DNA from 3 places in the Halomonas sp. MCCC 1A11062 genome. Region 1 is predicted to be linked to each of the others. Evidence: predicted binding sites of a transcription regulator. Region 1 holds the regulator's gene; each other region holds the start of a gene.

The links. The regulator FliA, encoded in region 1, starts transcription of late flagellar genes. The targets are predictions, from matches to a motif close to CTAAAGTTNNNNNNNNNNCNGCCGATA.
Positions count from the first base shown of each region.
Region 2: a site for FliA is predicted at 769-795, ahead of fliD (flagellar filament capping protein FliD). Genes of this name have one in related genera too.
Region 3: a site for FliA is predicted at 877-903, ahead of HOP58_RS06760 (flagellin). Genes of this name have one in related genera too.

Region 1 is NZ_JABFTW010000028.1:13,203-15,470, forward strand. It holds gene HOP58_RS20190 (HDOD domain-containing protein) at 1-512, shown strand, start outside; gene HOP58_RS20195 (RNA polymerase sigma factor FliA) at 568-1,275, opposite strand; gene HOP58_RS20200 (flagellar protein FlhE) at 1,339-1,755, opposite strand; gene HOP58_RS20205 (hypothetical protein) at 1,752-2,268, opposite strand, start outside.
Region 2 is NZ_JABFTW010000004.1:272,930-275,197, reverse strand. It holds gene fliD (flagellar filament capping protein FliD) at 1-724, opposite strand, end outside; gene HOP58_RS06725 (Fic family protein) at 942-2,042, shown strand; gene HOP58_RS06720 (OmpA family protein) at 2,052-2,268, opposite strand, start outside.
Region 3 is NZ_JABFTW010000004.1:278,306-280,573, forward strand. It holds gene HOP58_RS23155 (flagellin) at 1-821, shown strand, start outside; gene HOP58_RS06760 (flagellin) at 1,017-2,268, shown strand, end outside.

The DNA of each region.
Region 1 (2,268 bases):
TGCAGGTGCCCCATCTGCATGTGGCGATTCTGCGCCGCGCCAACTCCTCCTATTTCAACCGTGGCGGCAAGGCGGTCGATCTGCATCGCGCGGTACAGATCCTGGGGTTGATCGAACTGCGCCGGCTGATTCTGACCCTGACCCTGGCAAGCCTGCAGCCCTCGTCCCGCATCGTGCTGCGCATGGCGCTGATCCGCGCCTTCATGTGCCGCTATCTGGCGGCCCCCTTCCCCGCTCTCGATCCCGAGGATGCCTTCACCACCGGACTGTTCTCGATGATGGATGCCCTGCTCGAAGAGGATCGCAATACCTTGCTCGACCACCTGCCCCTGGGTGAATCGATCATCAATGCATTGAAGTATCGCAGCGGACCTCTCGGCGCCGTGCTGGTGCTGTGCGAGAACCACGAACGCCAGGTCGAGGAAGCCCTCGAAGAAGTGCCCGCCGACCGGCTGCACGGGTGCTACATGAATGCCCTGACCAGCACCAAGGCGCTGATGGACAACCTCTAGGCTTGCGAGAGATGCCTTCCTGCGCCGTTGGCTTTGGGAAAACCTTTGGAAAAACCTAGGCGTCGCTGTCCGCCAAGCGTGCCCGCAACCGGCTTACCGCCTGGCTGTGCAGCTGGCACACTCGCGACTCGGTGACACCGAGCACAGCGCCGATCTCCTTCAGGTTGAGCTCTTCCTGGTAATAGAGTGCCATCAGCAGCTTTTCACGCTCGGGCAGTGCCTCGATGCCATCGACCAGTTGTCGACGCCGCTCCTCGTCGATGAGCATGTGATAAGGCGTATCGAGCGAAGCGTCCTCGATGCCGGGTTCGGCGCCTTCCGAGACGAGCACCTCGAAGGGCAGCAGATGGCCGCTGTTGGTATCACTGAGTAGCTGGCGATACTCCTCGAGCTCCATGTCGAGCTCGGCGGCTATTTCAAGCTCGTCTGCCGCCCGGCCGAGCTTCTGTTCCAGACTGCGCACGGCCTCATCGACCGCCCGGGCATTACGCCTCACGCTGCGAGGCAGCCAGTCGCGGCTGCGCAGCTCGTCCAGCATGGCGCCACGGATACGCTGGCTGGCAAAGGTAGCGAAACTCGCCCCCTGAGTGGCATCGAAGCGACCCATCGCCTCGAGCAACCCCACGGTGCCGGCCTGGATCAGATCATCGAGCTCGATACTTGCCGGCAGTCGAACCTGCATCGACAGCGCCTGGCGCCTCACCAGCGGCAGGTACTCCTCCAGCAGGTCTGCCTGTTCGATCTTGCCTCGTGCTGTGTACATGCTCTTGCTCTCGCGGCTGACGGTTCCCTCGAGCGATGCCGATCGGCGCTCGACGGGTCAGAATCACTGCAGGTCGTCGTGATTCACGATCACTTGCAGCCCCTGCAGGGTTGCGGCACGCTGCCCACGCTCCTGTAGGGAAAACTGAAAGTTCAGTGGCGTATCCGCCGGCACACCGGCCAGTGCCTCGGTCTGCCCTCGCGGCCCAGGTAGGCGAATGCAGTCCCCCGGGTGGCAGAGCCAGGCGTTCACCTCCCTGCCGGCTGGCGGCTGAAACTGCCAGACCACGCGGCCCATCACCTGCCCGTGTGCCAGTTCGGGAGATGGCGGCAACAAGGCAGCGGACATGGCGGGTCGCTCGGCCATGACGACCTGCACGGCAGGCGCCGTGGCTACCCAACTGCCGGCCGCCTGAGCCAGGCCCGCCCACAGTCCGCCAAGGGTCAGCAAACAGAGTTGCCCCAACCTGGTCGGTTTCATCGCGCCAATACCAACAGTTCCATATCGAAATACGCTTCCGCAACGTACTGGAGATTGCTCAACAGGCCCTGGCGCCCCACGCCCGACGGGTGCACGGCAATCAAGCGACGCGGGCCACCCTGCTCGGCGATCTGCTTGAGCATGCGATAACCGCGGCGGAACGCCTCCAGATCGTCGTCTATCCACAGCGCCCACTGCGACTGCTGCGCTGCCAGCAGCGACAGATGCGGGCTGGAGATCGGTAGCGCCACGATACGCCAGCTGCCGGGATCGCCTACCCAGCGCCGCCCTTCCTGCGCCCAGCTTTCAAGCAGCTCGGTGACTCGTGCAGTGTGTCGCTCGGCAGTGCCCGGCAGGCCCAGCACCATCAGCGTCCGCTCCCCCTCACTGCGCGGCGGCCTCGGTCGTTCCACCGCCGCCTTGGTGCCGGCAGGCTGAGCGCAGGCCTGCTTGGGTCGGACATTCTCCGTCTTGTTTCCCGTGGCCAGCTCGACCAGCATCTCGGCCACGTGT
Region 2 (2,268 bases), on a different contig from region 1:
CCTGGTTAGAAGCACTGGTGATGGGAATGCCATTGACGTTGAGCAGCGCATCCTGTCCAGCCTGAGCAATGGCTTCGGCCCCTTCGGTTTCACTGAATGCGATGCCATCGGCAAAGAAACCATCACTGAAGGTCAGATCGGTAATGGAAGCCGCCTCACCGGTCTCGCTGCTCATCAGTGCGAGCCGGTAGCCCTCACCGTCGTTGACGATGGAGGCGGTGACGCCGGCACCCTCTTGGGCATTGATGGCATCGCGAATGTCCTCGAGCGTACTGCCGGCGGCGATATCGATGTCGATCGCCTGAGGAGCCTCGCCGGTAGCGTTGCCGAAGTGCAACGTCAGCGTCTGGTCGCTATCGGTCAGTACCTGGTCGAGATCGACCTCGAGGCGCGCCGAGGCCAGGCTGCCTGCCGTGGCCAACCGCTCCACATCGATGGCGTACTGGCCCATGGCCGCATCACGACCGGCAGCCGCTTCGACGGAGCTACCGGCGACGGATGTGGAAAGGCTCTGATAGAGGGATGCGTCGTTGAGGGCGTTGGCGGCGGCTTGAAAGCCGGAAAGTGCGCCCTTGAGTTCACCGTAGGCGGAGATCTTGACTTGCTGGGTCTCGATCTGCCGTTCGATGGGCTTGAGCTTGCCGCGCTCGGCTTCGTTGAGCTGGTCGAGCAGACCGTTGAGATCGAGCCCGGAACCGATGCCGAGAGAAGAAATGCTGGCCATAAGGGACTGCCTTGTGTCGGTGTATTGACTTCCTGTTATCACAACCTCGGCGGCTTACCAAAAAACTTTAGCTTTCCGACAAAAAATTCCAGAACTCGCCGGCCGCCTCCTTGCGGAGTTGGTGTTACCCCTCATGCTCCGATAAATCATCATGGCGGCAGGAAACGAGCGCAGGGTGCCGTATAATGGCGACAATCGACCCTTTTGAGGCTGCCATATGCCAAAAAGCACCGCCTACCGCCCACCGTTCACGCTAACGCCATTAGCGCTCCGCCTTGTCGCGGAGATCAGCGAGGCTGTCGGGCGCTATGCGATTCTGGCGGAATACAGCCTCACCCCACAGCTGCGGCGAGAGAATCGGCTACGAACGATTCACGCATCGCTGGCCATCGAAAACAATACCCTCACGCTGGATCAGGTTAGTGCTGTCATCGACGGCAAGCGTGTGCTTGGCCACCCACGGGAAATCCAGGAGGTACGAAACGCTTTCTCCGCCTATGAAGCCATGCCGGGCTGGACACCCGAATCGGTGAAAGATCTGCTTGAAGCTCACAGCCTGCTGATGCAAGGGCTTGTCGATGATGCCGGCCGTTTTCGCACCGGAGGAGTGGGCATCTACAAGGGCAGTGAGCTGGTTCATATGGCCCCGCCCGCTCAGCGGGTACCTTTGCTGGTCGAAAATCTTCTGAAATGGCTGTCCGGCACAGATGAGCATCCATTGATTGCAAGCGCCGTGGTGCATTATGAACTTGAGTTCATCCACCCCTTTGCCGACGGCAACGGCAGGATGGGACGCCTGTGGCAAACCTTGATACTGCGTCGCTGGCGGCCGCTGCTGAGCTATCTACCTGTCGAGACGGTCATTCGCGACCGGCAGCAGGAATATTATGACACCCTGGCACAAGCCGACCAGGCAGGAGAAGCCACGCCTTTCATTGAATTCATGCTCACCGCACTGCGCGATGCCTTTAGGGAAGCGATTGAAAGCGAACCCGGCGCTTTCTCCCCCGCCATACAGCGGAATAGTCCAGATAGTGCCCTACGGACCGACCTAGCTAGCGACCCAGTAGACGACCCAGCTAGCGACCCAGTTGAAAGGTTGATGGCTGTCCTGGCGGCAGGAGAAGCCGGAACGGCGGCATTGATGGCAGCCCTTGGGCTGAGTCATCGCCCGACGTTCCGCAAGAACTATCTAGCCCCCGCGCTTGATGGTGCATGGATCGAACCCACCCAGCCTGAAAAACCCAACAGCCCCAAGCAGCGATACCGGCTGACACCAAAAGCAAAACGCTGGCTGCGGCTGCATGAGAACCCCTGAGCCAGGCCGTCACCGCGCATGAATGATCACTTCCACCCGACGGTTCTGGGCGCGACCTTCCACCGTCTCATTGCTCCCCAAGGGCCGGGTGTCGGCCAGCCCCACCGCGCGCAAGCGCTGCGATTCGACACCGGAACGCTCCAGGGCGTGAACGATGGCAATGGCTCGAGCACTGGAGAGCACCCAGTTGGAGGGGAATTCGTTGGTCTGAATTGGCCGGCTGTCG
Region 3 (2,268 bases), on a different contig from region 1:
GCATCAACACCAACATTCTGTCGATGATCGTGCAGAACAATCTGCGTAGCAGCCAGCAGGCCATGCAGAGTGCCATGCAGCGGCTCTCGTCGGGCCAGCGCATCAACAGTGCCAAGGACGACCCGGCAGGGCAGGCCATTGCCAACCGCATGACCGCACAAATTCGCGGGCTCAACCAGGCCGCGCGCAACGCCAACGACGGCATCTCGCTGGTACAGACCGCCGAAGGCGCACTCGGCCAGGTCAATACCAATCTGCAGCGTATCCGGGAGCTCACCGTGCAGGCCGGCAACGGTACTCTGAGCCCTACCGATCTTGCCGCGATACAGGACGAGATCGACCAGCGCCTGGATGAGATAGATCGCATCGGGCTGCAGACAGGCTTCAACGGCGTTTCCGTGCTGGGCGAAAGCCGTGGCTTACGTATCCAGGTGGGGGCCAATGATGGCGAGACCATCACCATCGAGCTCCAGGCCATCAATCGGCACACGCTGGGGCTGAATGGCTTTCGTGTCGTGGCACATGAAGGCGGTGATGCCACCGAAATGCCGCTCGATACCCTGGACGAAGCGCTCAAGCGAACCGACCGCCAGCGCAGCCAGCTCGGCGCGCTGCACAATCGCTTCGAAGCGGTGATCGACAACATTCAAACCACCGTGGTCAATCTCAGCGCCGCTCGCTCGCGAATCATGGATGCCGACTACGCCCAGGAAGTCTCCAACCTGGTGCGCGCTCAGATCCTGCAGCAGGCCGGTATCGCCATCCTGGCCCAGGCGAACCGCATGCCGGAACTCGTTCTGGAGCTGCTGCGCCAGCGCTGATTCCGGTCCTCGACGCCAGGTCCGAGACAAAATTCAAAATTTTTTTCCCTTCTTCCTAAAGTCCTGGCCACAGGTGCCGTTAATCAGGGTAACGGCCAACGGCGCCGTTGAGGTAGGCCCGAAGATGCTGGGCCAGCGAAACCAGGTTCAGTGGGCCCGCCAATGGAGCCCTCAACGTAAAAAAGGAAATGACCCATGTCAGTCATCAATACCAACATCACTTCCATGATTGGCCAGGCTAACCTGCAGAAGAGCCAGAACGCCCTGCAGACCTCCATGGAGCGTCTCTCCTCCGGCCTGCGTATCAACAGCGCCAAGGACGATGCTGCCGGTCAGGCCATCGCCAACCGTATGACCGCTCAGATCACCGGTCTGAACCAGGCACAGCGTAATGCCAACGACGGTATCTCCATCGCCCAGACCGCCGAAGGTTCGCTGAACCAGGTTAACGACAACCTGCAGCGCATTCGTGAGCTGAGCGTTCAGGCCGCTAACGGCACCAACTCACCCGATGACCTGCAGTCCATCCAGGACGAAATCAGCCAGCGTCTTTCTGAAATCAACCGTATCTCAGAAGAAACCAACTTCAACGGCGTGAAAGTGCTGGCCGGCGACCAGGGCCTGAAGATCCAGGTTGGTGCCAACGATGGTGAAACCATCACCGTTAACCTGAAGCAAATCAACGCCCAAACTTTGGGTCTGGCTAACCTGGATCTGCGTAACCAGGTGGCTTCGTCTTCCCTGTCAGCTGTCGAGGGCGGCGTTCTTCGTCCGGCACAGGAAGCGACCACCGTTGCACTGACGTTCAGTGGCGCTGAGCCTGAGCAGGCCACCCTGGTAGTGGGTGATGACGGTGCGCTGTACGCCCAGGTTGGCACTGACCTCTTCGATGCCACCTTCGATTCAGCAACCAACACCGTCTCTTATGACACAAGTGGCACGGCCGCTACTGGTGTTGCTGCAACTACCGCAGACAGCTTCGTTGATTCTGATGGTAACCTGGTTGAGCTGAGCACGCTTGACAGCGCCATTCGTGAAGATGCTGCCGGCGATGTCGAGTTTGCTGTGCATCAAGCGAACGCTACTGGCACACTGGTTGTTTCCGACGGTACCAATTCTTGGACAATCGATGGGACAACCAATACCATCGACCTTGAAACTGGTGCGGTTGTGCTTGGCGCTGCTGACAGCACAGCCATCACAGACTTCACCGATTATGCTGAGGTTACTACCGGCAACATTCTGACCCTGGCCGCTCAGGAAGAGATCGCTGCTGATCTGAGCAGTGTCAACGATGCGCTGGAAGGTACCAACACCCTGATGCAGGGCGATAACGGCTCGTACTTCATCCGTAACGGTGAAGGCGATGACGCGACTTACTACACCGCCACCGTTGATCAGGCGACCGGTGAAGTGACTCTGGGTGCTCTGGCTCCTGTGGATCCCC